Linked DNA regions of Glaciimonas sp. CA11.2. Each later gene encodes a partner of the first gene's protein in a complex. Links are inferred from orthologs where the notes say so. Each region holds a gene or a part of one and is shown in the gene's direction. Other genes may lie near its edges. The genes, in order: smc and RGU75_RS13180.

Region 1 (18,118 bases):
TGCATCATCTTTGGCATCTTTAGCATCGGAGGAGTCAATACCGTCAATCGTCTTATCTGCAGTATTGCGCACCTTGGTTAGTTGCCCAGCTGTTCCAATGCTTCCTGCTGTTCTAGCCATTCAGCCTCCAGTTGTGCCAACTCTTTGGCGTAAAACGCCTGATCGGTCAGCAAAGTTGTGAGCTCTTTCTTCTTATCTTTATCGTACACTTCCGGATTGGCCAGATGCGTATCAACGGTTGCTTTTTGTGCGTTACGTTTTGCTAACTGCTCATCTAAACGTTTGATCTTTGATTCGATCGGCTTTTTCAACGACGCGAGTTTTTGACGCGCCTCTGCATCCTGACGTTTTTGTTCGCGGCGGTCTGCGCTGTCAACCTGCGGCGCTGCGGCGGGTGCGACTGCGCTGGTGATTTTTGCGGTTTCCTTGGTTTTAGGTAAGCCGGCATCTTTACCAACGTTTTTGGCAGCAAGCTTGGTTTTGAATAGCCAGTCTTTGTAGTCGTCCAGATCGCCGTCAAACGGTTCCACTTTGCCATCGGCAACGATAATGAATTGATCGGTCGTTGCGCGTAACAGATGACGATCATGCGATACCAGTACCAGCGTGCCTTCGAATTGCGCCAGCGCCATGGTCAACGCTTCGCGGGTTTCCAGGTCCAGATGGTTGGTCGGCTCATCCAGCAGCAGCAGGTTGGGGCGCTGCCAGACGATCAAGGCTAAGGCCAGACGGGCTTTTTCGCCACCGGAGAACGGTGCGATAGAACTGGTTACCATCGGGCCGTTGAAGTTAAAGCTACCCAAGAAATTGCGTAGTTCTTGTTCACGCGTCGTCGGCGCAATTTTTGCCAAATGCCATAACGGTGATTCGTCATGACGCAGCATTTCAACTTGATGCTGGGCAAAATAGCCAATCGACAAACCTTTACCGAACTGGGCGTCACCGTGCAGTGGTTTCAGTTCCTCTGCAATGGTTTTGATGAAGGTTGATTTACCCGCACCATTGACGCCCAGCAATCCAATTCGCTGACCAATTTGCAGTGAGAAGTTGATCCCGGCGATGATAACTTTTTCCGTGACATCATGGCTGGTTGCGCTTTCAATCCGATAACCGGCGCTGACATCTTCCATCGTCAATAACGGATTAGGCGCACTCAGTGGCTCACGAAACTCAAAAGAAAATTCAGCAGCGGCGCGCAGTGGTGCCAGCTCTTCCATTTTGGCGAGTGCTTTCATCCGGCTTTGCGCTTGACGGGCTTTGCTTGCCTGCGCCTTGAAGCGACTGATAAATGATTCAAGATGTGCGCGTTGACGGGTTTGCTTTTCAAGCGCACCAGCGGCCAGAATCATTTGCGCAGCACGTTGTCGTTCGAATGATGAATAGTTGCCGGTATAACGCTTCAATTTGCGTTCGTCGATATGCACGATGACATTGACGACGCCGTCAAGGAAGTCGCGATCATGCGAGATGATAATCAGTGTGCCAGTATAGCGTTTGAGCCAGTCTTCGAGCCAGATAATGGCATCAAGATCCAAATGGTTGGTCGGTTCATCAAGCAGCAACAAGTCGGACGGACACATCAGCGCTTGCGCCAGATTCAAACGCATACGCCAACCACCGGAAAAACTGGCGACGGGTTCTTGCATTTGTGCCATTGAGAAACCAAGGCCGGTCAATAATTGTTCACCACGTGAGCGCACCGTGTACGCATCGGCGTCGGCCAGCGCACTATACAAATCGCCGATCAACGTGCCATTGGCAGCGCTTTCCGGTTCACTTTCCAGAAAAGCCAATTCTTCTTCCAGACGACGCAGCGTGATGTCGCCATCAATGGCGTATTCCAACGCTGGACGGTCAAGGGCAGGGGTTTCCTGCGCGACGTATGCCATGCGCCATTTGGAGGGAAAGTCGATCTCGCCGGCATCGGCGTGAAGTTCGCCGCGTAATAGTCCGAACAGGCTTGATTTACCGGCGCCGTTAGCCCCGATCAGGCCGATTTTGTCACCCGGATTGAGGGTAATATCGACTTTGTCGAGCAGCGGCTTGATGCCGCGCATCATTGAAACTTGTAGGAAACGTATCATGAAAATGGTGTGTTGGAAATGCGTTGGGGGAAGCTAAGTGACGCAGTATTCACATTGACCAGAATAAATGCTGCATGCCTGGAAGCACATTTAGCATCAATTATGGCGGTCAATCATTGATTGAATCTTCAGTAAGTCAGGAAAGACTATTAAACACCCAAAATCGTCGGATATTTAACCCTTCCTGCCACTTTTAGCGTGCTTCCCTAAAAAAGAAAGCGCCTATGATAAGGCGCTTTTATCAATTTGCCTAAATTCTGGCATCTTCTTGTTGTTAAGGCAGCTGATCGGCTGTTAATAAAAACACCATGTCATCGCCCGCGCTGGTCGATACCCATGTCATTTCCATATCAGGGAATGCTGCTTCGGCAAATGCGCGTTCGTTACCGATTTCCACGATCAACACACCGTTTTTGGTCAGGCGTTGTTTTGCACCAGCCACGATTGTACGCACTAAATCCATTCCGTCACTACCGCCAGCTAAAGCAATCTGCGGTTCCGCCAGATATTCTCTCGGTAACTTACCCATTGAGCCAGTATTAACGTACGGCGGATTGGTAACGATCAGGTCATATTTTTTGTCAGGTACGTTGGTATACAAATCAGATTCGATGAGAGTGATCCGATCTTGCAAGTCGTAATCGTCTACATTGCGCCGCGCTACCGCCAACGCATCGGCAGAAATGTCAGCAGTGTCAACATGCGCGTTGCCAAAGGCATCCGCCAACATGATCGGCAAGCAGCCAGAACCGGTGCACAATTCCAGGATATTGGTGACTGCTGCGGGATTTTGAACCCATGGCGAAAAGAAATCGGGAATCAGTTCAGCAATAAACGACCGTGGAACGATCACCCTTTCATCAACATAAAAGCGGTAATCGCCGAGCCATGCTTCTTGCGTGATGTAAGCGGCGGGAACGCGGTCAGTGCTGCGGCGTTCGATGACGCGTAGCACTGTGTCCACTTCTTGCTGCAACAATCGCGCGTCAAAAAACGGCTCGATTTTATCGAGTGGCAGCTTTAATGTATGCAGGATCAGATAGGCGGCTTCGTCTAGGGCTGTGCTGCTGCCGTGGCCAAAGAATAGTGCTTCGGTGTTAAAGCGAGTGACTGCGTAGCGCAGCAAATCGCGGATGGTGGCGAAAGAATTGGGTGTCATGGGACGGATTATAGATGTTATGAGCGCTGACGAGAAGAAGAGGCGCAATGTTGGTCGACTATTGATGTGTATTTCTCGCTGCCGTTCTATATGAAAGCGTTGAGCAGAAAGATCCGATTAATCGCATACAAAACGTAAATAAAAGGCGACATCTTGAATGCCTATGTTTTGGTCGTTATTGTATTTAGCTGGGAGGAGGTGAGTTCATCGCCTTGTCGCTCTAACGACAAGGCGATTGCATACCGGATTACGGCAGCAAATTACGGCAGCAAATTTTCGAGCGTCTTACGATAGATATTTTTCAATGGATCGATAAAGCGCACTTCAATGTGTTCATCGATTTTGTGAATGCTGCCATTAGGGGGACCAAATTCGATGACTTGAGGACAGATTTGCGCAATAAAACGTCCATCAGAAGTCCCCCCAGTTGTCGATAATTCGGTTTCAATCCCGGTTTCTGCCTTGATGGCAGATGCTAAAGCCGCGCTCAATGCGCCACGTGGTGTCAAAAATGGGCGACCGCCGATAATCCACGCCAGCGAGTATTCGAGTGCATGTTTGTCTAGAATCGCTTGGACGCGCTGTTGCAGGTCTTCTACCGTACTGGCTGTTGAAAAGCGAAAATTGAAATCAATGACCATTTCGCCAGGAATGACGTTTGATGCACCGGTTCCACCGTGAATGTTTGACATTTGCCAAGAAGTTGGCAAATAGTACTCGTTAGCGTCATCCCACTTTTCCGCAGCTAACTCCGCTAGTGCTGGCATCGCCAGGTGGAGTGGATTTTTAGCCAAGTGCGGATAAGCGATGTGGCCTTGCACGCCTTTGATGATGAGCTTGCCTGACATCGTCCCGCGTCGGCCATTTTTGATCATATCGCCGAGTTCACCGCTGGAAGTCGGTTCGCCGACGATACAATAATCGAGCTGTTCACCGCGGGCTTTTAACTTTTCGCAGACCACCACGGTCCCGTCGGTGGCAGGACCTTCTTCATCACTGGTAATCAAAAAACCTATAGAGCCGGAATGATTTGGATGGGCCAGCGTAAACTCTTCGACTGCCACCACCATGGCGGCAATCGAGGTTTTCATGTCGGCGGCACCACGTCCATATAATTTGCCATCACGATGGCTGGGCAGAAAGGGGTCTGATTGCCATTGGTCACGTGGACCAGTTGGCACTACATCTGTGTGACCAGCAAACACCAGTAATGGTTGCGTGGTGCCTTTACGGGCCCAGAGATTGGTGACATCACCAGACTGAATCGTTTCGCAGACAAAGCCAAGCGGAGAAAGGAGTTCGATCAGACGGTCCTGACATCCTTTGTCCTGTGGTGTGACGGAAGATAAGGAGATCAACTCCTCTGCAAGTGCAAGGGTTTTGCTGACGACGGTATTTGACATAGTTATTGATTAAAAATCTGTTGATAAAGCGCGTCGGAAAAGCCGACGTAGGTGTTTTTGCCAGTAAATAATACCGGCCGCTTGATAACGGAAGGGAACTCCATCATCAAAGGCGTCGCACTGATACTGTCGGTAATGCTGGCGCGGCGCTGGTCAGATAGATTGCGCCAGATTGTGCCTTTGCGATTCACCAGCACGTCCCAGGGGATATCGGCGAGCCATGTGTTGATCAGGGCGACGCTGACGCCATCTTTTTTAAAATTATGAAACGTGTAGGCGATCTCTTGATCTTCAAGCCAGGTGCGGGCTTTTTTAACTGTGTCGCAATTCGGGATGCCATAAAGGGTAATTGCCATGCGAGGTTACATTCTTTTGAGTGATATGGACGATGAGTATAAATCGAAGCAACGTGCGCTTTAGCTGCGCACGGAGCTGGCTATAAGGCGATATATATCGGCTCCGCTGCTAAACCTTTAAAGATTGCTATAAATCAAGCGTAAACTCAGTGTAGGTCGGGCCTTCGCCTTTATCTGGAGAAGGTGGTACGGTGTTTGTTTTTTTGGACGCAGCGCCATTGTCACTGGCGTTGCTGATGAGCCAGTATAAATTGCTAGGGGAATCGGCTTGAGAAAGTGCTTCTTCTTGCGTAATGATACCTTCTTCGATCAATCGCATCAGTGCTTGCTCAAAGGTCTGTGAGCCTGGCGCCATACTTTTTTCCATGGCATCTTTAATCTGACCGATTTTTCCATCTTCCATTAGCTCAGATATATGCCTGGTGTTGAGCATAATCTCAACCGCTGGCGTACGTTTATCGTCTGTTGTGTTGACCAGCCGTTGCGACACGATGGCAGTTAATGTTGATGCCAGATCTTCAAGCAAGGTTGCACGATTTTCCAGAGGGAAAAAGCCGATCATCCGATTTAAAGCGCGGTAACTATTATTTGCATGCAACGTTGACACCACCAAGTGGCCTGATTGGGCATAGGCAAGTGCCGCTGACATCGTTTCTCTGTCGCGGATTTCTCCGATCAAAATACAATCGGGGGCCTGCCGTAAAGCGTTTTTGAGTGCAACGTCGAGATTGTCGGTATCAATTCCGAGCTCACGTTGATTGACGATCGAGCGCTCATTCTTGAATAAAAATTCAATCGGATCTTCGAGCGTCAGAATGTGACCGGCCTGGGTTTTATTGCGATAGTCCAGCATTGATGCAATTGTCGTCGATTTGCCTGAGCCGCAGGCACCAACGACAAGGAGCAAACCGCGTTTGCGGTTGATTAGTTCCATCAGAACGGGGGGTAAGCCAAGACTTTCAAACGCCGGAATGTCGAATGGAACATAACGAATAACTGCGGAGATATTGCCGCGTTGCTTGAATACCGACAGTCGGAAACTACCGATTCCGCTGATGTGTAAACCCATATTCAGTTCTTTATCGCGTTCCAGCTCTTGCAACCGCGCGACCGGCACAACTTCGTTCAATAGCAGAAGAATGGTTGCCTTATCCATTTTTTGCTGATTGATCGGTACCAACTGACCTTTAATCTTAAGGTGGATTGCCGAGTTGATGGTCAGGAACATATCCGATGCTTCTTTTTCCTGCATCAGACGGAACAAGCGATCCATTGCCATAAGGGTTCCTCAAAAAATAGGTGTCAGGACTTACGCAAAATCGCCCCAGCGGCTTTGTGCGTTCCTAGCCAAAGTCGCTACTGTCTGCATCGACAGAGTTGGCAAGCCCGTTGCTGGGACAATTTTGAGTAAGTCCTAAACAAGTCACTTTAGTTTCAATTTTGCTTTATGGCGTTCGGTCTGGATTGAATAATCACGAAATAAGCAAAAAATATCAACAAAACTAAGTGGTAAATTTATATTTAAAATAAGAAACGGAACCAGTGCACACGTTGGTTCCGAGGCTTATTTATTTTGCGTTACTTATTAAGCGTCGCGTAGTAGTTCGTTAATAGCTGTTTTTGCACGTGTTTTTGCATCCACACGTTTAACGATAACAGCGCAATACAGACTGTATTTGCCATCGGCGGATGGCAGGTTGCCAGAAACGACGACTGAGCCCGACGGAATGCGGCCGTAAGTTACTTCGCCCGTTGCGCGGTCATAAATTTTGGTTGATTGACCGATATAGACGCCCATCGAAATGACTGAGTTTTCTTCAACTACGACGCCTTCGACGATTTCCGATCGCGCACCGATGAAGCAATTGTCTTCAATAATGGTCGGATTGGCTTGCATAGGCTCCAGAACACCACCAATACCAACGCCGCCGGACAGGTGGACGTTTTTACCAATTTGGGCGCAAGAGCCAACCGTTGCCCAAGCATCAACCATCGTGCCTTCGTCGACATATGCGCCGATGTTGACAAAAGAAGGCATCAGAACGACGTTTTTGCCGATGAAGCTACCGTGACGTGCGACCGCCGGTGGCACCACGCGGAAACCGCCTTTGGCGAAATCATCCGCTGTGTAGTTCGCAAATTTGGTCGGAACCTTGTCATAGAATTGCATATTTTCACCTGCAGGCATCGGCATGTTGTCTTCCAGGCGGAATGACAACAGCACGGCCTTTTTGATCCACTGATTAACAATCCAGTTGCCGTCGATTTTTTCAGCGACGCGCAAGGTACCTTGATTTAACTCGGCGATCACTTTGGCGACCGCTGCGCGCAGGTCGGAAGGGGCCGTTTTAGGTGAGAATTCAGTGCGCTGTTCCCAGGCTTGGTCAATAAATTGTTCTAGAGATTGAGTCATGATTTTGTCAGTTAAAAGTTAAAAAAATGTTATTAAACACGATGTGTGTGAAAAGCGCTCAGACGCCGCGGGTGACTATTGACTACTACTATTGATGATTGTACTTATTAGTCGTTATCGACAGTCACTACCAGTGGTGAACAAATTTGGTACGTTTATTGGTTTTGTAAACCGTGAACGAATTTAACAATGCGATGTGCCGCCTCAAGGCATTCGTCGACTTCTGCGACCAGTGCCATTCGAATACGCTGTTGACCTGGATTGATGCCATGTGCATCACGGGCAAGATAGCTTCCCGGTAAGACCGTGACATTATATTCGGCATACAGGCACTTGGCGAAGTCGACATCTGAAAGCGTAGTGCATTTATCGACTTTAGCCCATAAGTAAAATCCCGCGTCAGGGAGCGATACGTCCAATACCTCTTGCAACAATGGTGTCACTTGCTGAAATTTGGTGATGTATTTTGCACGATTTTCTGCAACATGGGTTTCGTCGTTCCAGGCTGCTATTGATGCTGATTGCACCGAAGGGCTCATCGCAGCACCGTGATAGGTGCGATAGAGCAAAAACTTTTTCAAAATAGAAGCGTCACCAGCGACAAAGCCCGAGCGCATGCCCGGTACATTGGAGCGTTTGGATAAGCTGGAGAACGTGATCAGGCGCGGGTAGCCATCGCGTCCTAAACGATGTGCTGCTTCCAGGCTGCCGAGTGGCGCTTCCGGTTTGAAATATATTTCTGAGTAACACTCGTCGGCGGCGATGATAAATCCATAACGATCTGAGAGCGCAAACAGTTCTTTCCAGTCGTCCAGAGTCAGTACCGCACCTGTTGGATTACCCGGCGAACACAAATAAAGGAGTTTAACGCGCGCCCAGACATTTTCCGGCACGTTGCTGTAATCCGGCGCAAAGTTGCGATTTGCGTCTGAATTAACAAAATACGGTTGCGCGCCCGACAAATACGCTGCGCCTTCGTAAATTTGATAAAACGGATTGGGGCACATGACCAATGCATCACGATCAGAGGGGTCCACTACGGTTTGTGCCAAGGCGAACAAGGCTTCTCGAGAGCCGCTAACTGGGAGGATTTGCGTAGTAGCGTTGAGCGCGGGCAAGTTATAGCGGCGTTCTAACCATCCTGCGATTGATTTCCGTAGGGCTTCGCTTCCGGCTGTGCTCGGATAACTGGCGAGACCGTCCAGATTGTCTGCTAGCGCTTGCCGTATAAAAGCTGGCGTCGGATGCTTAGGCTCACCGATCCCGAGGCTGATCGGTTTATAGGCTGTATTTGGGGTGACGTCGGAAAAGAGCATCCGCAGTTTTTCAAATGGATAAGGCTGCAACTGGTCTAGTAGTGGATTCACGGAGATTTTAAATGGCAGAAAAAGGATTCGTAAGGCAAAAAAGCGTATTTCGCATTATATACAGAAGTAAATACACAGAACTAAATACACAGAGGCAAATAAGCGGGGGTAGTGTGTGGAGTACTGCTTATAAACTTGAAGAAATATTTTCTTTGGTGCAATCTTGAGCGTACTTTGTTCCTTAATGGCTATTAAATAAAATGATTTAAGGCGGTGTGGAAGACACGTTTTTACTACGTTAGAGTCACCCTCCAACTATTGCCTCTTTACGATTGTATGGGTTATCACTATTTTTGACCTTTTCCGCGTCAACGGAGGTCACGTCGAATGTTATGATGCTGATCCTTTGCGAGATTTTTCTCGCTTTTATGCATTTTGAATGCGGCGGCGCTGTATTCGCCGACTTTGATAAGAATAGTCAATAACGTGCGTCTAACTTCCATTAAATTAGCGGGATTCAAGTCTTTCGTTGATCCAACCAATTTTCAGGTTCCTGGCCAACTGGTCGGTGTAGTCGGTCCGAATGGTTGCGGAAAATCCAATATTATTGATGCCGTGCGCTGGGTTTTGGGTGAATCCAAAGCTTCCGAGTTGCGCGGTGAGTCGATGCAGGACGTCATTTTTAATGGCTCGTCACATCGTAAGCCTGCGGGTCGCTCGTCTGTGGAGCTCGTTTTTGATAACGGGATGGGCAAAGCCAGCGGACAATGGGGCCAATATGCTGAAATTGCGGTTAAGCGTACGCTGACGCGCGACGGAACGTCTACTTATTACATCAATAATCAATCAGTTCGACGTCGCGATATCCAGGATATTTTCATGGGTACGGGTTTGGGACCACGCGCCTACGCGATTATTGGACAAGGGATGATTTCCCGCATTATTGAAGCGCGGCCTGAAGAATTACGGATTTTCCTGGAAGAAGCCGCGGGCGTGTCTAAATATAAGGAGCGCCGCCGTGAAACTGAAAATCGGCTGAACGACACCCGCGACAATCTTTTGCGCGTGGAAGATATTCTGCGGGAGTTGAACAGTAACCTCGAAAAATTAGAGGCGCAAGCGGCTGTTGCGCATAAATTCCATGCATTGCAAGGTGATCAGGAAGAAAAACAAAAATTGTTGTGGTTATTGCGCAAGAACGAAGCCAAAGCCGAGCAAGAAAAATTTTTCCGCGAGATCGAAAAAGCGCAGACAGATTTAGAAGAGCAAACTGCCAAATTGCGGCATGTTGAAACAGAACTTGAGCATATGCGGCAATCGCACTATGCAGCGGGTGACCGCATGCATCAGGCGCAGGGCCATTTGTATCAGACCAATTCTGAAATCGGCAGTCTGGAAGCGCAAATCAAATTTGTTATCGAATCGCGCAATCGCCTTCAGTCGCAACTCAATTCATTGACCGCGCAGCGCGACCAATGGCAACGCCAAAGCACGCAGCACCAGGATGATTTGTCGGAAGCAGAGATTCACCTTGAAGAGTTGGCCGCCCGCGTAGAGCAATCGCAAGTTACCGCGCAACAGCATAGTGATCACGTGCCGGCACTGGAACAATTATGGCGTGAGGCGCAACTCAAAACTACAGAGTCACGCGCCAAAATCATGCAATTCCAGCAGCAAATCGAGCTGGAATCAACGCATCAGCGTAACGCCTCGAATATTTTGAATGGCCTGACCGGTCGCCGCGAGCGCTTGTCGCAGGAAAAAAGTGGACTGAACTTGCCAGACACCACGCATTTGACCAACCTCAAAATGCAGCTCGAAGAAAAGCAGGCTGGGCTGGAAGAGGTCAGCATGCAGCTGGAAGAGGCGCAAGAGCAACAACCGCGTCTTGAAGAAGAGCGGCGCACCGCACAGCAGCAGGTGAATACCGAAACTGCAAACAATGCGCAATTAGAAGCCCGTCTGACGGCTCTAAAGCAATTGCAGGAAAGCGTGCAGAGTCAGGGCAAGGTGCAGCCATGGTTGCAAAAGCATGAGCTTGCCGAGTTGCCACGTCTATGGCAAAAGCTGCACATCGATCAAGGCTGGGAAACTGCACTCGAATCGGTTTTGCGCGAGCGTACATCTGCCCTGGAAATGTCGAATCTGGACTGGGCCAAAGGCTTTTTTAACGATGCGCCTCCAGGGAAACTCGCATTATTCACGCCTAGCGGGATAGCATCAGAAAGCAGCGTCCCCGTTCCAGCCGGTTTTAAGCCCTTCCTGAATTTGATGCAGCTCAACGATCCGGGCTTGCGCGCATTAATGCAAGATTGGTTGCACAACGTATTTGTGGCAGACGACACCGTAACGGCGTTTGCCGAACGTAGCAAATTGCCGGTAGGCGCTTGTTTTGTGACCCGCCAAGGGCACGTGATTAGTAAAACCAGCGTGCGGTTCTATGCTTCCGATTCGGAGCAGGACGGAATGTTGGCGCGCCAGCAAGAGATTGAAAACATCACCAAACAATTGCGGGCGCAGCAAATGCTGGCCGACGAAGCGCGCTCGCGCTCGGTACGCGCTGAGGCGGCGTTAACGCAAGCGACGCAACGTCTACAAGAGTTGCGCCTTCGTCATAACGCTCTCACGCAAGCGGTGCATAGCTTGCAGATTGACGTGATGAAACTCTCCGAATTGCAAGAACGATTCAATCAGCGCAGTTCACAAATCGCGACCGATCTGGCCGAAATTGCCGCTCAGGAAAACGAGCAACAGCAAATTAAGATGGAATCTGAGGCGAAGTTTGAACAACTCGATGCTGAGTTGGGCGAGTTGCAGGAAAAGCATGAGGATGGCCAAACCGACTATCTTAATAAAGAGCAACAACTCAACGATGCCCGCCAACGCCTGCGCGAACTGGAACGCAGCGCGCAGGAAACTGAATACGCTGAAAAGTCACATCGCAACAAAATCGAAGAATTAAAGCGCAGTATTTCTACTGCACTGGAACAAGCGGCGCAGTTGTTTGCGAATATGCAGCAAGGCCATCTGGAGTTAGAGAGTCTGGACGATCAGGCCGCGCAAACCGGTTTGCAAGACTTGCTGGACAAGCGCACGGATCAGGAACGTGCCTTGGCCGATGCACGGCACGAGTTGGATCAGGTATCGCAAAACTTGCGGCAGCACGAAGACACGCGGACACAGGCGGAACGCAGCTTGCAACCACAGCGGGACCGCATTATGGAAGTACAGTTGAAGGAACAGGCTGCACGTTTGAGCCAAGAGCAATATGCACAGCAACTGGTCGAGTTTGGCGCAGATGAAGTCGCATTGAGCGAAAAGTTGCATGACGATTTGCGTCCGTCTTATTTGCAAGGTGAAGTCACCCGGCTGACGAATGCGATAGCTGGATTGGGTGCCGTTAATCTGGCGGCCTTGGATGAGTTGGCGCAGGCTTCCGAGCGTAAGAATTTTCTCGATGCGCAAAATGCTGACCTGACCGAAGCGATCAACACACTACAAGATGCGATTCACAAGATCGATATTGAAACACGTGAATTGTTGCAGGATACGTTTGATCGGGTAAATGGCCACTTTGCTGAACTGTTCCCGATCTTGTTTGGCGGCGGCCAGGCTAAGCTGATTATGACCGGCGACGAGATTCTTGATTCCGGCGTACAAGTGATGGCACAACCGCCGGGCAAGAAGAACGCCACGATCCATCTGTTGTCGGGCGGTGAAAAAGCGCTGACAGCGACAGCGCTGGTGTTCTCAATGTTCCAACTGAATCCGGCACCATTTTGTTTACTAGACGAAGTTGATGCGCCGTTGGATGACGCCAATACTGAGCGCTTCTGCAATATGGTGAAGCGCATGTCTGAACATACGCAGTTTTTGTTCATCTCTCATAACAAAATTGCGATGGAGATGGCGAATCAATTGATTGGCGTAACGATGCAAGAACAGGGCGTTTCGCGCATTGTGGCGGTGGATATGGAGTCCGCCAGAAGCTTTGCGACTGTAGCTTGATGATGAATGGAAATGTTGTCTTTCATTTGTTATCGCGTGATTATGCCGTCATTATGAAGAATACCGAAATGATGACTTTTTGGGAACACTAGCTGAATTCTTGTGTCCGACAAAGGCTTTTTGGGGATTGGTCATGTCACTTCGGCTGTATAACCGACTTAATCCGCGGTAATTAAGAAAGTTAATGAAATATATTCAATAACAGTAGGCGTTATTCTTACATTTATTGATAATGATGGATTGGTAGATGCATTGGTAGATGCACTATTGCAAAATTCGAATTCATTGTGAAAATTAGGTTTATGAAGACAAAATCGGTTGGCTGAAGATGATGATCAATGGCAGACGATTTATTTCTTATCGCCTCTTTTTAGGTTTAATTTCGAATTGTTTGCTTCATCTGGACCACTTCGATAACAATTTGGTCGCCCGTTGCTAACCACTTATTACTTATTTACTATTAACTTATTCGTTAGTTTATGCTGCCACTGAATTTACCGCAGACTTATTGCCGCCTGGGATCACTGTCCAGACTGCGGGCAGTGGACATGACTAGCTCCCTATTTCAACCGTTATTTGCGCGTACTCCGGCACCGTTGTATTTGCCAGTATGTTCGCTTTCGAGGCCTTAGTAGCATGACCGATCTACAAACCAGTCTGTTCGTCATAGGCGGTGTCATTATTGTTGGCGTCGTCTCTTATAATAAATGGCAAGAATATAAGGCCAAGAAAAGTGTTGAACGGGCATTCTCCACGTCACATGACGACGTCTTGATGACACCGCCAGCGGCTCCGTCTGAGCGATCAGAGCGACATGAGCCCGTATTGTTTACTCCAGAAGCCACACCCGACGGATCGGTGCCATACGATATTCCACAAGATAATATTGAATTGACTGCAGAGCAATTGGCAATTGAACCGCAGGGCCAAATGACCGCGCCGTCTGCAGCGGAAGAAGTCGCAGGATTGGAGGCGGTGATGGTAAAGACCGTTGCTCCCCCGCAAATTGAATTACCTGTCGATGGCTTGATTGATTGCGTGATTCCACTTTCGTTGGAAGCCCCGGTGCGCGGCGATAAGATTTTGCCAGTCCTCCAAAATTTGCGCTATGTCGGCAACAAACCAGTTAATTATATAGGTGAAGATAGTCATGGCGAATGGGAGCCGATTGCACATGGCGGCATCTACAAATCGTTGATGGCTGGTGTACAGATGGCGAATCGTAGTAACCCATTGAACGAGATTGAATATTCTGAATTGGTAATAAGTTTACGTCAGATATGCGACGATCTTGGAGCTGAACCGGACATTCCTGATATGACCGAAGTGATGCAAGGCGCACGCGCATTACATCAATTCGTGATTGAACATGATGCTCAGTTGGGTGTGAATATTCAGTCCAAAGGGGCGCCTTGGGCAGTAACGACGCTGATGTCGGCTTTGACCCGACAAGGCTTTGATGCCCGCCCGGAAGGTCGTCTGATTATGTCGGATGGCGATGGCGGGGTGTTGTTCTCGCTGTCGATAAATGCCAGCGCAACCAGCGAAACAACGGCGCGTCTGACACTTTTACTCGACGTTCCACGCGTTTCTCAGTCACGCGATGGTTATGGTGCGATGGTCGCCTGCGCTCGCTCGCTCGCATCGCGTTTAAGCGGTGTGGTGGTGGATGACAGTAATCAGCCACTGGCAGACATGCAATTATCAGAAATCGCTGGTCAGGTGGATGCGTTCTATCTCGACATGGACGGTGCCGAAATTCCAGCAGGTTCCACGCGCGCTTTGCGTTTGTTTAGTTAATTTTTCTGCCGTAAGTTTTTGTCGTGACTTCAGCTATTCGATATCGAATTTGAAATATCTACTAGCTAGATTTAAATAGTTGCAGTTGCGCTTCAACATATGGATACATAATCGTACCGCCTTAGTATTACTCTGGGTGACCGACGGATGTAGCCGGGTGGTGCGGTTGGGTAGTATATATGTCCCGGCGCTTGCAACATGAGACTGACGCATCCGTCGGCATCTCTTCTTGCGCCATCTTTAGCTATTCGTACCTTGTACTCGGAAAATCAGATTAGAAATTTACTGTCGAATTTCACCCATCAATTCTGCCGAGGTAACCGCTGATATTCCTTCATCAAAGTAGCCGATAGCCACGCCTGCATTCCATTTTTCAATCGCCGCTTTTAGTCCGTGATGATCGATGAAATGCTAGCCTTCGTCATGTTTTTCGATGTGACGCCACAACTCCTCCGCCATCGCTCCTGCGATAAATATACACAACCTTCTTGCGCAGATGCGTCCAATCTCACCTATATTTTTGGTGTTTATTATTGTTCATATCCTGCTTTGCTGGTCACGCTCAGACTATGCAGATTTGTCATTCACGATTACTTTATTTCTTAATGTGTCGGTCTCTTTTGGCCTGGATTATATGTATCCAACATGAGTTTAAAAAATCTGATCATTCGTTTGATAGATTTGATGATGTGAACACAAGTTAAGAAAAATCTTAAGATGCGTCCTATATCGGTTCACAACCTCGTATTTATAGTTGCATCGTAAGTGTACTTTTCCGAATTACGCTTACACATATCCGGTCCAAAAAAAGAGGCAAAAAAAATCGTGCCACGTCACATCCTTTTTTCATAAATCTTAACGTCTACAGAGGTGATGAAGCAGTATTTAGCGCTAATCATTAGAGGTCATTGTCTACAGATTACTTGCTTATTCGATCCCGATTTAGGGCAAAAAATATGCCTTAATAATTTTTCAAAACAAATTTTTTTAATCTTTAGTGATTCGCTAGAACTACGGACTTCAAAAGTGAAGGGTCAAATAATCGCAAAAAAGTATCGTGGCATGCACTTTTTTTGGTAGTCCCTCAAAGATTGAGCATCTAGACTAAGTCACATAAACCATAACGACGTGATCTGTTTCGACCGCGGGATTTGCACTTCCTTTTGCACATCCCGTATGTCGCACGACTATCAGCGCAGTGCAACCAGCGGGGACAAAATAATGACAGCTTTTCTTTTTGAATTATCCATAGTCCAATTATGGATAAAAATAAAACTCGTTAAAAAATCAAAAACGTGTGTTTGCCAGATGCCCTATGAATCAGGCGTCAGAGGTCTGATATGCTGATTAGCGTTGGGTGCTGATATGGTGCCAGATATTGAAGTTGTGCATCTTGGCGGTAATGAGTCGTTTCGTGCTTGGTCGCATGGTTATCCTTACAAGACTGTCCGCTGGCATCGCCATCCCGAGTACGAAATTCATCTCGTGACTGCCACAACGGGAAAATTTTTTGTCGGCGATTATATTGGCACCTTCGTTCCGGGAAACCTGGTAATGATAGGGCCTAATCTTGCACATAACTGGGTCAGTGAATTACCTGGCATCGAGACGGTGAAACAACGTTGTCTTGTGCTGCAATTTCCGAGTGCGTTGGCCTTGAATATAATCAAAATTTTTCCAGAACTGCGGTATCTCAGAAGATTATTAAAAGAATCGCATAGCGGCTTATTATTCGAGCCAGAAACTGGCTTGTTAGCGCAGCCATTGATGCAGGAATTAACTGAGGCACATGGTTTTCGACGGGTACAGCTATTTCTAACTTTAATAGAACTACTGTCGCGCGATGCCGGTCGCAAGCGGCTAGCGAGTTCAGAATACATATCCGAGCCGGACGTCTTTGCGACATCGAAGATAGATCTCGCCTTAAGGTATATCAGTAAAAATTTTTCAAATGAACTGCATGAGCCTGATCTCGCCGCCCTGACAGGCCAGAGCGTTAGCGCCTTCTCACGTGCTTTTCACAAACATACTGGAATGACTTTCGTTAGTTACATCAACCATCTACGCATCAAGAGTTCTTGTGAGTTACTGACGAATGGGCGACTGAGCATCACCGATATCTGCTTCAAAGTTGGATTCAATAATGTGTCGAATTTTAATCGACAGTTTTTGCTCCAAAAAGGGATGTCACCATCTAAATTTCGTGCATATGACGAGATAAAAATTTCAAATTACAACAAAGCTTGAAGAGGTGGGTGCGGGTGAATTAATTGAGTGACCGGGGGTAAATAACGTTCATCTTTCTTTCTTTTCTCTTCTTTTTTAGTAAGAGTTATGTGAGGTCAGAGATGCGTCCTGGGACGTTAGTGAAAGTGTTTTTCAACTTTTAGGAGGGTGCATTTTTATGAATTTTATCTTAAACATATGCGACAGGAAGGGCTGCAATTGCTCTACCAGTAAAGTCATGATTTCCTGGTTATCGGGAAGTTTTTTATAAACCAGAATTTCATGCCGTTTCATTGGCATCATTTAAATAAAAAAACAGAGGAGATCGTTATGATTTGCAAAAAAAATTTAGCGCTATGCATGACAGTAATACTTTGTGCAATAACCTTTTCACCATCAACTTCAGCTGCACCGTTAAAAATCGGGATGTCTTTTCAAGAATTAAATAATCCGTATTTCGTCACCATGAAGCAAGGATTGATGGATGCTGCGGCCAGCATTGGCGCCACGGTGATAGTGACCGATGCCCGACATGATGTCTCCAAGCAAATTAGTGATGTCGAGGATATGATTCAGAAGAAGGTCGATATCTTGTTGATTAACCCAACCGATTCGGTAGGTATTCAATCAGCCGTTAAGTCTGCACACGCCGCGGGGGTGGTGACGGTAGCGGTGGATGCGCATGCGGACGGTCCGGTGGATTCTTTTGTCGGGTCCAAAAATTTCGATGCCGGTCAGATGGCCTGCACTTATCTTGCCAAGAGTCTTAATGGCAGTGGAGATGTGGCGATTCTTGATGGGATTCCTGTGGTCCCGATTCTTGATCGGGTGCGAGGTTGTAAGGCGGCATTGTCAAAGTTTGCCGGAATTAAGATTGTTACCATCCAGAACGGTAAGCAGGAGCGGGATCAGGCGCTGACCGTCACTGAAAACATCCTGCAAGCAAATCACGCACTAAAAGGTATGTTTAGCGTTAATGACACTGGGTCGATGGGCGCGCTATCGGCCATTGAAGCTAGTGGCAAAGATGTCAAGCTGGTGAGCGTGGACGGTGCACCAGAAGCGATTGCGGCAATCCAAAAAAATAACTCCCGATTTATTGCAACCGCAGCGCAATATCCACGCGACCAGATACGGCTGGCCCTCGCGATTGCATTAGCAAAAAAATGGGGAGCAAACGTGCCGCCCACTGTGCCGGTTGACGTCAAGTTGGTGGATAAGGCCGCTGCTAACACATTCCGTTGGTAGTCGTCGCACTCTCACGACGTCATGGTGAGAGTGCGCTCTGATTTTTGATCGATTGTGCGAGGCGACAATGAACACGATTTTGAAATTGGAAAATGTTTCAAAAAGTTTTCCTGG
Region 2 (14,116 bases), 2.0 Mb from region 1 along the record:
AATTTGCCGATTGGTAATGGTCACCAAATCAATACCTACACGCATTTGATGACTCGGGTTGAGCCTAAAATGCTGGAAGCTTTGTTCGAACCGCCAGAAGGCAAAGTGGATGGACTCGCCATTGAAGCGGCGCCAGTTACTGGCGCGGAAGATAACGTGGCTATCGAAGAACTGGCACCGGAAATCAAAATTGATGACTTCACTAAAATCGATTTACGAATTGCTAAAATAGTTAACTGTGAGCACGTTGAAGGATCCGACAAACTGTTGCGACTAACACTTGACGTCGGTGAAGGTCGCTTACGGAATGTATTCTCTGGCATCAAGTCCGTTTATAAGCCAGAGGAATTGGTTGGCAAGATGACCGTCATGGTTGCCAATCTTGCACCGCGCAAAATGAAATTCGGCATATCCGAAGGCATGGTATTAGCGGCTTCAGCGGCGGATGAAAAAGCCAATCCAGGTATTTATATTCTCACTCCGTGGCCAGGCGCTGCGCCGGGGATGCGGATTCGCTAATAACCTATAAATAGCAGTAAATGTGACGGCCAGCCTATTCGTAAAGAGTCGCTGGTCGACATTGGTTTTTTTGATTCTACTTCCGTAACAAATAATAGAACAATAGAAAAGTTATTCATAAAGCAACTATCGATTCATCACTACAAGAAATGACATAAAATAGCGCTTAACTTTTATGTGCTTCTAAATAAGTAAAACAGGTAAATATAATGAAATTTTCCAAGCAATTTTCTGGATACCAGTCCGAAATCACCCAGTTCATCAGCGAACTGAAGGTAAAGAACCCTGCATTGGAACAAGAACAACTGGCCGGTCGGGCACTTTTATGGGACAAAACACCTATCGATCTTGATAGTCAACTGCGCTCAAATGACTCCCGCGTTCCACAACAGCCCTACGTTTATCAAAACGAACACTAATATTGCGACGGCTTTCTCCCGCAAACATAAGACGATTAACAGAGGTGTCAAAAGATCACTATGACGCAGAATTCGTCAGACGCCGCTGAAATCACCGTTGAGGGACAGCCAGACTCGACACCGAACGTAGTCGACGGTGTCGCGTTTGCACGTCTGTATGGCGAACCGCTATTTCGCATGCCGAGCGATTTATACATTCCACCGGATGCGCTGGAAGTCTTTCTCGAAGCATTCGAAGGGCCGCTTGATCTGTTGCTCTACTTAATCCGCAAGCAAAACTTCAATATTCTTGATATTCCGATGGCGCAAGTTACATTGCAATATCTGGAATACGTTGATCAGATTCGCATTACTAACCTTGAACTGGCCGCTGAATATCTGCTCATGGCGGCGATGCTGATTGAAATTAAATCGCGGATGTTGTTGCCTTCCAGAAAAACCGACAGCGAAGAGGCAGAAGATCCTCGGGCAGAGTTAGTGCGTCGCTTGCTGGAATACGAGCAAATGAAATTAGCGGCACGTGAAATCAACGAGCTGCCGCAATTGGGGCGTGATTTTGTCCGCACCCAAATTTATATTGAACAAAGCATCGTCACACGCTGGCCAGAAGTCGCTGTCATCGATCTGCAATCCGCCTGGGCCGATGTCATCAAACGCGCCAAACTTACACAACATCACATCATTAGTCGCGAAGAACTATCAGTCCGCGAACACATGACGGGTATTTTACGACGTTTGCAGTCCGCCAGATTCGTCGAATTTGCCGAGTTGTTCGATCCCGCACGCGGCGTCCCCGTACTAGTCGTGAATTTCATCGCCCTGCTGGAACTTGCCAAAGAAACATTGATCGAAATCACGCAAGCCGAACCCTTTGCACCGATCTACGTGCGTCTGGCTTATTCCCCGTCCTGATGATGACTCTTTTACTTCGGCCGATTCTTAAAGCGTGATTCCGCAGCGCGATCGGCGACGAAAAACTCCCAAATAAATTAACCAAACATTTTTTATACCGCTGCAGTCCGTTGCTGTATTCGACTTTTATCACCTGATCAATTTCATGAAAATTATTTCCTCTATCGAAGAATTGCGTGACCACATGCGCGGCCAGCTACGTACAGCCTTCGTGCCAACTATGGGCAACTTGCATGATGGCCATCTATCACTGATGCGGCTGGCCAAACGTCACGGCGATCCTATTGTGGCGTCGATTTTTGTCAACCGTCTGCAATTTGGGCCCAATGAAGACTTCGATAAATATCCGCGTACTTTTGCCGCAGACGTGGCAAAACTGGAGAAGGAAGGCGTATACGTCCTGTTTGCACCAACGGAAAAAGATCTTTATCCAGAACCACAGGAATTTCGCATTAGTCCACCGGACGATCTCGGCAATACACTAGAGGGCGAATTCCGTCCCGGCTTTTTTGCCGGCGTCACCACCGTAGTAATGAAGCTATTTTCATGCGTTCAACCGCGCGTGGCGGTCTTCGGCAAGAAAGATTATCAGCAATTAATGATCATTCGGAACATGGCAAAACAGTTTGCGCTACCTACCGACATCATCGCTGCAGAAACCTTTCGGGCTGACGATGGCTTGGCGCTCTCTTCCCGCAATATGTATTTATCTGCGGAGGACCGTGCTGAAGCGCCGAATTTGTTCAAGATGCTGACGCAAGTGGCGGAAGGTGTCCGTAGCGGTCAGAAAACGATCGACGCGCTGGAACAAGATGCAATCGCTCAACTCCGTGAAGCTGGCTGGCAGCCCGATTACATTTCAGTTCGTAAGCGGAGCAACCTGCAACCAGCATCGGCCAGCGAAGTAGCAAAGGGCGAACCACTGGTTGTTTTGGCCGCAGCAAAAATAGGCATCACGCGGCTGATCGACAATCTGGAAATTTAATTGGCGTGAGGGATAGACCAATCCGGTGCCATAGTTCTGACATTGCACCGGTTTTACAAAGAAAACATCAGGCAACGTCCACTAAGTAAATAATCCTGCATTTAATGTTGTGCTACATTGCTCGATCATTAAGTTAATATTTTAATAAAAATTGGATCATCGGCTCCACAACACATCCCTCATCCTCCGTAAGCATAAGTGAATTTATTTCCCACAATACGCCCCATCACTCGGGAGCGCTGATCAAGACCAACGTGATCGATAGGGCTCATGTTGATCACACCTTGCGGAACGGTCAGATTGTGCGTTTGCTCCAACGCATCACGGAGCGCAGCTCGAAATTGTTTAGTACCGGGTTTGGCTTTGGTCAATGCTTGCGGTATCGCGTTCGCAATTAACATATACGCGCCCCAAGCATCGGCGGCAAACTGGGTCATGGTATCTGGACCATACGCCGCTTCATAGCGAGTCGTAAAGTCTAATGCTGTCTTCTTGACGGGATTGCTATTCGGCAATTGTCTGGCGACCACTGCGGGTCCGGTTGGGAAAAAAGTCCCCTCAACATCCTTGCCACCGACTCTTAGAAAATCAAGCGTAGCAATACCGTGAGTCTGATAGATGCGTCCTTTATAGCCACGATCGACCAACGTTCTTTGTGGCAACACTGCAGGCGTGGCCGCTGCCGCAATCAACACTGCATCAGGCTGGGCCGACATAATTTTAAGTGTCTGTCCAACGACACTCGTATCAGTCCGATTGTAACGCTCACTGGCAACAATCTTTATCTTCCGCAGCTCTGCCAGCCTTGAAAATTCACGCCACCAACTATCGCCGTAAGCATCCGCAAATCCGATAAAAGCGACTGTCTTAATGTGATTGTCGGCCATGTGCTGTGTCAGTATCGTCGCCATATGCGAGTCATTTTGTGGCATTTTGAACGCCCACGCCCGCTTGGCATCCAGAGGCGAAACTATTGACGCGGACGCCGCCAATGCAATCATCGGCGTTTCGCCCTCAGCGATGACATCCAGCAAAGCTAACGCATTCGGCGTGGTATTCGGGCCAACGATCAAATCAACTTTATCTTCGCTAATGAGTTTATGCGCATTACGTACCGCGTTACTCGGATCGGAACCATCATCGAGAATAATGTACTCGACGCGTTGCCCGCCAATCTGCTTTGGCCACAATAGGACGGTGTTTTTAGTGGGCGCACCTATCGCAGCCGCTGGGCCCGTTAAGGCGAGATCGACGCCGATTTTTATCTGCGCGAAGGCAATCTGAGTGAATAAAGAAAAACACAGAAAAACAATACCGGTGCAACCATGTTGCAACCCAAGTGTGTCGATTTTTTTCATATAGCCATTAACCAAAAGAAAACGAAAGGAAACCATCCAAAACCCGTACAAAGCCCATATCAATCGACCACAGTGCAGTTTGCCTGAAGTTTCCATATTGCTCAGCTTATTGCGTGATGCAATCTACTTGACATATGACGATCCCAATATAATTAATTGTTAAATAATAATTTTAGATTGGAAGTGCACTGAAATTCGCCATAATATTTTTATAAGAAATAGTTGAAAGAGCCATCATAGGAACCAGAACCAAGTCAAACGGTAACGCAAAAACACAACGACGACGTTAAACGGCATAACGCATGCGTTGCGTTGCCGTCGCTGCGGTAAGATCACTTCTTTATGTTTTTTTTTACGTCATTATGCCTACTATGAGCTCCACTCGACTTGGCGCGCTGGCGCTGTCCTCTGCGCAGTTGCTGCTCATCATTTGCTTGTTATTGCATATCGTCCCAGCCTGGTCGGCTTCAGATAGCAAGGTAGTACCTGCCACTTCGACGACGACAACAACCACAACAACGACCACGCCAGCATCGAATGCAGCGGCTGCCACATCATCGTCCACACTCAATGCATTAGCTAAAACATTACAAGCAAATCCCGCTGCTACTGCTTTAGTGGCTGCACTTCAGCAAGCGGAACAGCAAACCAAAGCACCGATACCGGCTGAAAAGGGATTGATCGGATTAATTTCTGACAGCCTTGATGCCGTCCAGACAAACTACGGCAATGTTGCCGCACCACAAAAATATTGGAAGCTGCAGTTTGCCCGCGCGGCCGATGAACTCTCGACCCTCTTTTCACGACAAAAGGGCGAAACACCGCTTTACGTATTGGTGCATTTCGTCGAAATGCTGGCTTTGTTTGGTTTTGTTGTTTTCACTCTTCAGTACTTAGGCAAGCGCGTGCGTGAGCACTTCGACATGCAGGAAACACTCTCCACCGATCCTGGAATCAAAGAATTACTGATCTATATCTTGCGTCATATCATGCCGTTGGTACTGGCTCTTCTGGTAGAGATCGCTGTCGTCTTGAGCTTACCGGCGGCGCTTGGTCGCGCACTTGCCACACTTTTGCTGTACACCATGATTGGCGCAAGCGTATTCAGAGCAGTGTGCGCGATCATTTTTTCACTTTCCTACAGCGGTCATCGCAATGTCGCCATCCACATTTTGTATCGACGCGCCTGGAGATTGTTGTACTTCATTGGCTTCGCTGGCTGGTTTGGCGACGCGATCAACAATCCCAAACTGTACTCAATTATCGGTGGTGCACTATCCAGTTTGGTAGCGACGTCAGCCAACCTGATTGCTGCTATTTTATGTGTGGTTTTTGCGCTGCGCTTTCGACGCCCGATCGCCCACTTGATCCGTAACCGATCCTCAGAAGTGCGTAGCACCCACCGCGCACGTATGGAAACACTGGAAATTGTGGCGTCCTTGTGGCACTACCCAATCTTGCTTTTAGCAGGCGGCGTGAGTCTCGCTACAGTATTCGGTCCCGCCAGCAGCGGCGCGGCGCTAGACCACGCGCTCAGCAGTGCCGCGTTATTGGTTGGTATGTTTTTTATCGGCACTCTGCTAAAGCGAATTGGCCGCGGAAAAAAACGGACATCACTGCGTCGACAATCCCCTTACATTCTGCGTTTAAAAGCAGCCATTTTCAGTTTGCTGCAAATTGTAATGTGGATTGGTTTTATAGAATTACTCACCAGAATTTGGGATCGTTCGTTGCTAGACTATGCCAACACGACCCAAATTGGCCATTTGATTCTCGCCGCAGTGGGCAAGATCGGGCTAACGTTAGCCATGGCATGGCTTGCGTGGATATTATTGGACACGGCAATTCAGGAAGCAATTACACCAAGCCGCAGCGGGCGCTACGGCCGCAACCCAAGTATACGTATGCGCACCATCTTGCCGCTCCTACGCAATGCTTCGCTGCTGATCATCTTGACCGCGACGGTCATCACCACACTGGCAAATCTGGGCCTGAATGTCACCCCGCTTTTGGCGTCGGCAGGCGTGGTCGGCCTTGCCATCGGATTTGGCTCCCAATCACTGGTAAAAGATGTCATTACCGGGATTTTTATTCTGATCGAAGACTCGATGTCGGTCGGTGATTGGGTTGACGTAGGAAACGGCCATATCGGAACGGTGGAGCATTTATCCATTCGCACCGTACGTTTACGCGACGGCAGCGGATCGGTGCATAGCGTGCCATTTTCACAAATTCTTGCCGTAAAAAACGATTCGAGAGAATACGCTTATGCAGCGCTAAAATTACACGTAACCCTGGAGTCAAGCATCGTAGATGCGCTTAACCTGATGCAGGAAACCGGCAACGAGATGATGAACGACCTGCATTTGCGCCGTTTGCTACTGGCGCCCATCGACATCTATGGCCTGAACGGTTTTGACCTGCATGGTGCCATTTTGACGGGTGCCTTCCGCACCAGACCTCAAGCGCAATGGGAGGTTGGTCGCGCTTTTAACCTGCGCATCAAAGCAAAAATTGACGCGACAACCACAGTCACACTTGCCAATGAATGGGCAAATTTTCCAGCCCCCGCAGCTCCGCCCGAAAATCAAGAAGCGTTAATTCAACCTATTGCTTGATAAGAGTAGTTGCCGACGATCTAAAAAAGTTTATTTCAACCGGCAATTCAACAACCAATAATGCTCTAACCTCAAAATACGCAAATCCCGCGTATCAGACGCCAACCGCTTGCGCAAATTACTGTCACTAGGAAAATTCTTCAAAATCTCATAGCGGTCGCCATGCGGTGCGCCCGGCAAGCGGCGATGCTGAAAAGTATTTCCCAGCAAGTCGGTACGCGCAATCGTCGTACTACTACCTTCCACATAGCTATTGTCCAACATCACCATCAACGTGTTCGATCCAATCTTTTCGCGCAAATGCAGCAAAAACCTGTTTTGATCTTCACGCGCAATATGCGACCACAGAAACCCAAAAAACACCGCCGTGTACGTGCGATCCAGCTGAAGGTCAAAGGCATCGGCTATCGCAAAGCGAACCTTATCTGCGGGAAACTCTTTGGCCTGCGCCAGCTTCATGACTTCCGGATTGATATCGGTAGCAGTAACCGATTTTGCCGAAGCAGCAAGCTCTTTAGTCCAAAAGCCGGTTCCGCAGCCTAATTCCAATACATCGTGACCTTCCAGCAATTCTTGCACGCGCACTTGCAGCGTTAACAGTTCATCCTCGCGCTCTGGACGGGTATAAATTTCTTCGTAAGTTTCGGCACGTTTGGCGTAATACTCCGCCATATCTTTTTTAAGCATTTTCTGACTTTCTTAAATCCGGTGAAACAATCTGCGACGCACATGACAGCCGGTATCGCTCTGACAGTGCATCATAAAGTGGAGGCGCAAAAAACCGTGATATCCGGCTGGCGATCAGTGCCGTTGCCATCAATGAAATCACTAAAGCGTGGCCGTTAATCATTTCCATCACGATCACGAAAGCAGTAATCGGCGACTGCGTCACTGCCGCCAGATATCCCACCATCGCCAAAGCGATCAACATCTGCAACGACGTATTATCGAATAACAGATGCAATAAATTACCGAAACCGGCACCGATAGACAACGATGGCGCAAAAATGCCGCCCGGGATGCCTGGTAAATAAGAACCAACCATCGATGCCATCTTCAAAAAGGGATATAACACGGGTAAATGACCGCCGGCCAGCAAACTTTGCGCTTCCACATAACCGCTTCCAAAGGTTGCGGCAGCGGCAACGACACCAATGAGCGCTACTATCAATCCGCATAAAGCGCCGAAAACAACGGGGCGATCACGACGTAAAACTTGCACTTTTTTCGGTATCCAACGCTCAGTGTTGAGTAACAACCAACAAAAAATACCACCAGCAATACCCGTCACAATGCCTGTTACAACGACCGCCAACGCAAGCATATTAGTCAGACCGCCAGCAATCTGGATCGTACCGAAATAATTGTAGTTCCCATTTAAACCGAGTGCCACGACACCGGCAAAAATAATCACAGTAATCACCACGCCACTGGCGCGATGCTCAAAACTGCGCGTCAATTCTTCAATCGCAAACACGATTCCTGCCAAGGGCGTGTTAAATGCAGCAGACAGACCGGCAGCCGCACCCGCCAATATCAGACGTCGCTCAAGCGCGGCACTGGCGCGTGGATAAAGGCGTCGCAAATTGAACATGAGCGCCGCACCAACTTGCACCGTCGGGCCTTCCCGACCAATAGTAAAACCGCCCAGGATCGCTAAAAATGAAATACCGATTTTGCCAAACAACAGTTTGATCGACAGTAACGACAGTCCACGCTGCGTGGTGTCTTCTTCCAACGTCGCGATTACCTGGGGAATCCCGCTTCCCTCCGCGCCGGGAAAAAACCGCCGTGTCAGCCACACACAAAGTGCACCGGCCAATGGCGTAATAATGATCGGGAGCAAAAAATGGGCTTGCTGGAGCGTGCGAAAAATGCCAAACCCGGCATCTATCAGGCGCGCATACAATACCGCGACCAACCCTACCAATACCGCTCCAAGCCATAAAATGCCGTATTTACGCCAAACTCGTCGTAAATGGCGCTGCGTTTGACCAGATATATTCGATGGAAGCAGGTTCATTTAATTGGGTGCAAAGGCGGCATTATAAATTAATGTAGTGCGGGTATCGTCATATGGACGTTATTCCATGCAGTTTGATCGATTAACGAGGCATTTTTTGTTACTTTGACATCAAAAATACTGGAGTGAATGGTTTTTAGCGGAAACTGGAGAACCGGCGTATCATGATGAATATACAAATAAATCCCGCTGTTGCCACTAACTAAGTGATTTACCTGCATTAACGTGGCTTTTTTCCGCAACGTGAATGCAGTGAATAACATTCAGTAGCCTCATCAAACTCTACTTCAATGGCCCTTCATTCTGCCGCCGCTCACTCAAGCGACCAAATACTTCCTTTTCGTGAATCACTGTTGGCGATGCTAGGTATTGCATTTGTCATCATGCTGGTCGGGTTAGACTCTACCATCGTCGGCACAGCCCTTCCGACTATCGTCGCTGAACTAAAAGGTTTTGATTTATACGCTTGGGTTGCGACCTCTTACTTGCTCACTTCTGTCATCACAGTTCCTATTTTCGGACGCCTGGGTGACTATTATGGACGCAAGCCTTTTGTGATTGTCTCCATCATATTATTCACGGGTGCCTCAATTTTATGTGGCCTCGCCGACAGTATGCTCTGGCTGGTAATCGGACGTGGCGTCCAGGGAATCGGCGGCGGCATGCTGGTTGGTACCGCTTTTGCCTGTATTCCCGACTTATTCCCCGGCGCTCACACCCGCTTGCGCTGGCAAGTCATGATGAGTACCGCGTTCGGTATTTCGACAGCGGTTGGACCATCATTAGGTGGTTTTTTGACCCAATACTGGGGCTGGCGCTGGGTATTCTTTGTGAATTTCCCGGTCGGATTACTGTCACTATTTTTCGTCTGGAAATACCTTCCGCACTTGCGGCATACTGATCCTGACGCCAAAATTCGACTTGACTGGCCCGGCGCACTTCTTATCACAGCCGCGCTAGGCTGCTTGCAACTATTTGTGGAAATGCTACCGAAGCACGGTCTGTCGCTCGGCATGTTGACGTTGTTAGTCGCAAGCATTGCGTCCTTTTACGCGCTATGGAAATGGGAGCATCATGCGCCGCAGCCTATACTGCCCTTTGATCTGCTATTCCACCCAAAACTTGCGACTTTATTTCTACTCTCACTGCTGAGCGGCTTTTCCATGTTTTCGTTAATGTTTTTTGCACCGCTGTTATACCAAGGCGGTTTCGGCCTGCCTCCGCAAGAGGCTGGTCTTCTGATCACTCCCTTGGTGGCCTTCATAATGGTTGGCAGTATTGCTAACGGCCGTATTATTACGCGGATCAAAAATCCGATCGTTATGCTGTATATCGGCTTTATCTTGTTAGCACTGTCCTGTTTCGGCGTCGTCATATCGAACCGCTGGACCTCACACAATGTTATCGCAAGCTTCATGCTGATGGGCGGTCTCGGTCTCGGCTTTATTTTGCCTAATCTGACTGTTTTTATTCAACAAGAGGCAGGCCGTGAGCATCTTGGAATCGCTACCGCGCTGATGCAATCGCTCCGTATGATCGGCAGCATGATCGGAACTGCGATTATTGGCACCTTGATTAATCACATGTACGCCAGCAGTGTTCAGCAAGCGTTAGAGAGTGATAATGCAGGGAAATGGCTTCCGAGTTTTGCCGATCCCCAAATTCTGATCAGCCATGAAACGCAAACATTGGTGTTAAAGCAATTGGCTGACGCAGGGCATAACGGACAACTTCTGTTAGAAGCCGCGCGCGATGGCCTGATTGGCTCCATTCACATGGGCGTCGGTCTCGCTGTGATTGTGACGGTCATCGGTGTCGGCCTCGTACGTCGGGTGCCAAAGGTATCGTTAAATGCACAGTCACCAGCGACTATTGTAAGTGAATAACAACTTGTCGCTACGCACTCACTTAACATGAATTACCAGGAGATGACTTCCAGAGTCGTCTCCTCCTTCGCTTCTGCACTGCACCTTCGTAATTCTTCGTTTTTTACGCAAAACTTCCTCCACCTCCCATCAAATCCGCGCCTAACATGCGCTTACAAATCACACACCTTGGTTGCACCTTCACAGGTTAACGAGTGGCATCCTGATTATCTGGAAATTTAATTAGGAAGGATGGAAAATGAAAAAGCTCATTCAACTCGTGGTACTAGGCACAATTCTCAGCTCAGTGTTATCTGGCTGCATCATCGTTCCTGCCCATCGCGGCTATTACGATCGCCCATATGCTGCGTACCGCTATTAATCCCCCTTATCTTTTACAGCGCGTCCAACCGATGCGCTGCTTTACCACCACCCCACTTCAACTAACCGGACAAACCCTATGAAACTTAGCCATAAACTCGTTCTCTCCATGATTGCCATGTCTGGGGTGATGGCGACCCTCGCCCATGCTGACGAGCCAGGGCGGCATGCTTCTTACATCCATGCACTGCAAGACCTCGATACCGCCAATTGGTTAATCGCCCATCGCGGCGGCGACAATTGGGTAATGGGTCACAACGAGCAAGTTGCCCTAACTGAAATCAACGCCGCCAAAAATCTGGTCGTTCAATCAGGGCGAGATGTTGGAAAAGATTTTCAGAGCGCGCAACGCCCCGACATCCATAGAGACCATAACGGTCGCCTGCATGATGCAGTTGAAGCCTTAAGCAAGGCGCGTCAGGACGTGACCCAAGAAGAGGACGATCCGCGCATTCGCGGTATGCAGCACGAAGCGGTAAGACATATTGACATTGCCTTGCATGCGACTAAAGATGCAATCAGGGATGCAGGCTATTGACTATTAATGCTGGATTAACGCCAGATACTCTTTAAAACGACAACCTTAGACGCAGCCGCAAACGCGGTTTGCCGTAATTTACATAGCTGGATTTTGTGCAGTGTCTCTTCGATAAGGCGTGTGCCGGGTATTTATCCTGCCGACCTTGGTCAGCGCACAACGCCATATCGAAGGAGGCCGTTTTAACAACTGCCTATCGAACTCGCCGCAAAGCAGACTCGCTCGGACTTTTTGTTCAATCCCAAACGGGCAAGGCTACAACTCGTACATGTCTTTTTCACCACTCATTACTTGCTCGATGAGTTTTCTGTTCATCGTCGGTGCCAGCAATTCAATGAACGTGTAGACGTAACTACGCAGGTAAGCACCTTGCTTGACGGCTGCACGCGATACATTCGTACCAAACAGATGACCAACTTTGATCGCGCGAAGGCCGGTATCTCGCTCCGAATCAAATGCCATTCCGGCAATAATTCCCACACCCATTCCCAGCTCAACATAAGTTTTAATGACATCGGCATCAATCGCCTCCAGCAAAACGTCTGGCTTAAGATTCCGTAGCGAAAACGCATGATCGATTTTGCTGCGACCTGCGAATGCGCTGTCATAGGTAATTAAAGGATAGGCGGCGATTTCTTCGAGCGTAAGCGACTTTGACTGCAACAAAGGATGATCGGGCGGCACCACAACCATATGTTCCCATTGATAACATGGCAAGGTAATTAATCCCTCCGCGTTAGCGATGGCCTCAGTTGCCAAGGCCAGATCAGCCTGATCATTGCGTACCATGTCGGCAACTTGCTTTGGATTTCCTTGCAACAAAGACAATCTCACCTTCGGAAATTTTAGCGTAAATGCTTGTACTACTTTAGGCAGCGAGTAACGCGCCTGGGTATGCGTGGTGGCAATCGTAAAACTGCCGCTATCATGGGCGGCATACTCTTGACCGATGCGTTTTAGCCCTTCGATCTCCTGCATGATGGCCTCGACCGACTTCAAGACCTGGCGCCCAGGCTCGGTCAGACCACGTATGCGCTTGCCGTGGCGGGTAAAAATATCGACGCCAAGCTCTTCCTCTAATTCAATGATTGCCTTCGACACGCCGGGCTGAGACGTATATAAAGCCTTCGCAGCTTCGGTCAGGTTAAAGTTTTGTCGGACCGCCTCGCGCACAAAGCGAAACTGATGGAGATTCATAGGCCTGCCCTTTTTTTTTCTAGCGCTGTGATTAAAACGTGATGTCGTATTGTCTATTAAGACTTTCGCAAAATTTCCCAGCAACAGGCTTGCCAACTCTCCCGATATAGACAGACGCCTATATAGTTAAGAGAATAACAAGCTGGCTACCTAGGCGACCTCGCATAAACCCACATCATTTTTCTATATACCAAATACGCATATAAGCAAATAAATACTCTGTAGTTGGTAATAAAGAAGAAGTTTATTACGATTCAGACTGTTTCGTACGAGGCTTTATGACTCTTTCTTATGTAGTAAGCGGCTTTGCCGTCGGATTATTGGTTGGATTGACCGGAGTCGGAGGTGGTTCTCTGATGACGCCACTCCTCACGCTGCTTTTCGGCATCCACCCAAGCGTGGCCGTGGGGACCGATCTGGCGTTCGCTTCTGCCACCAAGGTCGCTGGCACATTTGCCCATCGCTACAGTGGCAATGTCCGTTGGGATATTGTCCGCCATTTATGTTTAGGCGCACTGCCGGCGGCAGTTATTACTGCCCTCGCCTTAAAATATTTCGGCACGGTCAGCCCTGAAATGGGCCAAATTATTCGTTATTCAATTGCCGGATCGGTGTTTCTAACTGTCATCGCCTTGCTATTTAAAGGTAAACTGCAAAACTGGTTAAATGCGCATCCTGAAAAACAACTTCAGGGCGCAAAGTTGACGGCTGCCACGATTGTTGCGGGATTAGTACTTGGTACGTTAGTCACAATATCATCAATTGGCGCTGGTGCCGTTGGCGCTACCTTACTAGTTTTGTTGTATCCTCGCCTGACGCCCGCTGAAGTCGCCGGTACCGATATCGCCTACGCGGTGCCACTCACTGCGATTGCCGCGGCCGGACATTGGTGGTTAGGGTCGATTGACTGGGCATTATTAAGCGCCCTGTTACTCGGTTCTCTTCCAGGTATTACACTGGGGTCGTTGGCCGCACGCAAAGTACCAGAGAAAATTTTACGTGCTTTATTAGCAGTGACGCTTACTAGCGTAGCAATTAAATTGGTTTTTTAGAAACCGTTTTTTAGAAATCTTAAATACGAGACGTGGTCACGGCCACACAGATTAGGAATAAAAGATGTATCGCTACGACGAATACGATCACCAGATTGTCAAAGAACGCATTGCCCAATATCGCGGTCAGGTAGAACGCCGCCTGTCCGATGAATTGGCCGAAGATGAGTTCCGCATCTTGCGTCTCCAAAACGGTTTGTACATGCAACGCCACGCCTACATGCTGCGGGTTGCCGTTCCTTATGGTCT

The links.
Region 2: the proteins of smc (region 1) and RGU75_RS13180 are in contact, whole or in part, in a crystal structure (PDB 3ZGX), measured with the Bacillus subtilis proteins. The link is inferred for Glaciimonas sp. CA11.2 from one-to-one orthologs.

Annotation. Positions count from the first base shown.
Region 1 is NZ_JAVIWL010000001.1:5,068,471-5,086,588, reverse strand. The notes cover bases 8,873-12,930. They hold smc (chromosome segregation protein SMC), read left to right. Parts: upstream 8,873-9,208; coding sequence 9,209-12,730; downstream 12,731-12,930. Also shown: RGU75_RS21945 (Rossmann-like and DUF2520 domain-containing protein), read right to left, coding at 1-120; RGU75_RS21940 (ATP-binding cassette domain-containing protein), read right to left, coding at 78-2,057; prmB (50S ribosomal protein L3 N(5)-glutamine methyltransferase), read right to left, coding at 2,359-3,243; dapE (succinyl-diaminopimelate desuccinylase), read right to left, coding at 3,504-4,646; RGU75_RS21925 (ArsC family reductase), read right to left, coding at 4,649-5,002; RGU75_RS21920 (PilT/PilU family type 4a pilus ATPase), read right to left, coding at 5,130-6,281; dapD (2,3,4,5-tetrahydropyridine-2,6-dicarboxylate N-succinyltransferase), read right to left, coding at 6,588-7,415; dapC (succinyldiaminopimelate transaminase), read right to left, coding at 7,571-8,782; RGU75_RS21900 (cell division protein ZipA C-terminal FtsZ-binding domain-containing protein), read left to right, coding at 13,367-14,530; RGU75_RS21895 (AraC family transcriptional regulator), read left to right, coding at 15,896-16,777; RGU75_RS21890 (ABC transporter substrate-binding protein), read left to right, coding at 17,117-18,004; RGU75_RS21885 (sugar ABC transporter ATP-binding protein), read left to right, coding at 18,072-18,118. UniProt on the Bacillus subtilis protein: Required for chromosome condensation and partitioning.
Region 2 is NZ_JAVIWL010000001.1:3,046,065-3,060,180, reverse strand. What follows is about bases 1-2,924. They hold RGU75_RS13180 (ScpA family protein), read left to right. Parts: upstream 1-998; coding sequence 999-1,850; downstream 1,851-2,924. Other genes in these bases: panC (pantoate--beta-alanine ligase), read left to right, coding at 1,996-2,835; RGU75_RS13185 (DUF3460 family protein), read left to right, coding at 729-938; metG (methionine--tRNA ligase), read left to right, coding at 1-519. Outside these bases: RGU75_RS13170 (ABC transporter substrate-binding protein), read right to left, coding at 3,015-4,193; RGU75_RS13165 (mechanosensitive ion channel family protein), read left to right, coding at 4,565-6,811; RGU75_RS13160 (class I SAM-dependent methyltransferase), read right to left, coding at 6,842-7,498; RGU75_RS13155 (chloride channel protein), read right to left, coding at 7,491-8,834; RGU75_RS13150 (hypothetical protein), read right to left, coding at 8,864-9,097; RGU75_RS13145 (MFS transporter), read left to right, coding at 9,125-10,720; RGU75_RS13140 (hypothetical protein), read left to right, coding at 11,160-11,618; RGU75_RS13135 (CysB family HTH-type transcriptional regulator), read right to left, coding at 11,874-12,815; RGU75_RS13130 (sulfite exporter TauE/SafE family protein), read left to right, coding at 13,094-13,867; RGU75_RS13125 (nitrite/sulfite reductase), read left to right, coding at 13,932-14,116. UniProt on the Bacillus subtilis protein: Participates in chromosomal partition during cell division. May act via the formation of a condensin-like complex containing Smc and ScpB that pull DNA away from mid-cell into both cell halves.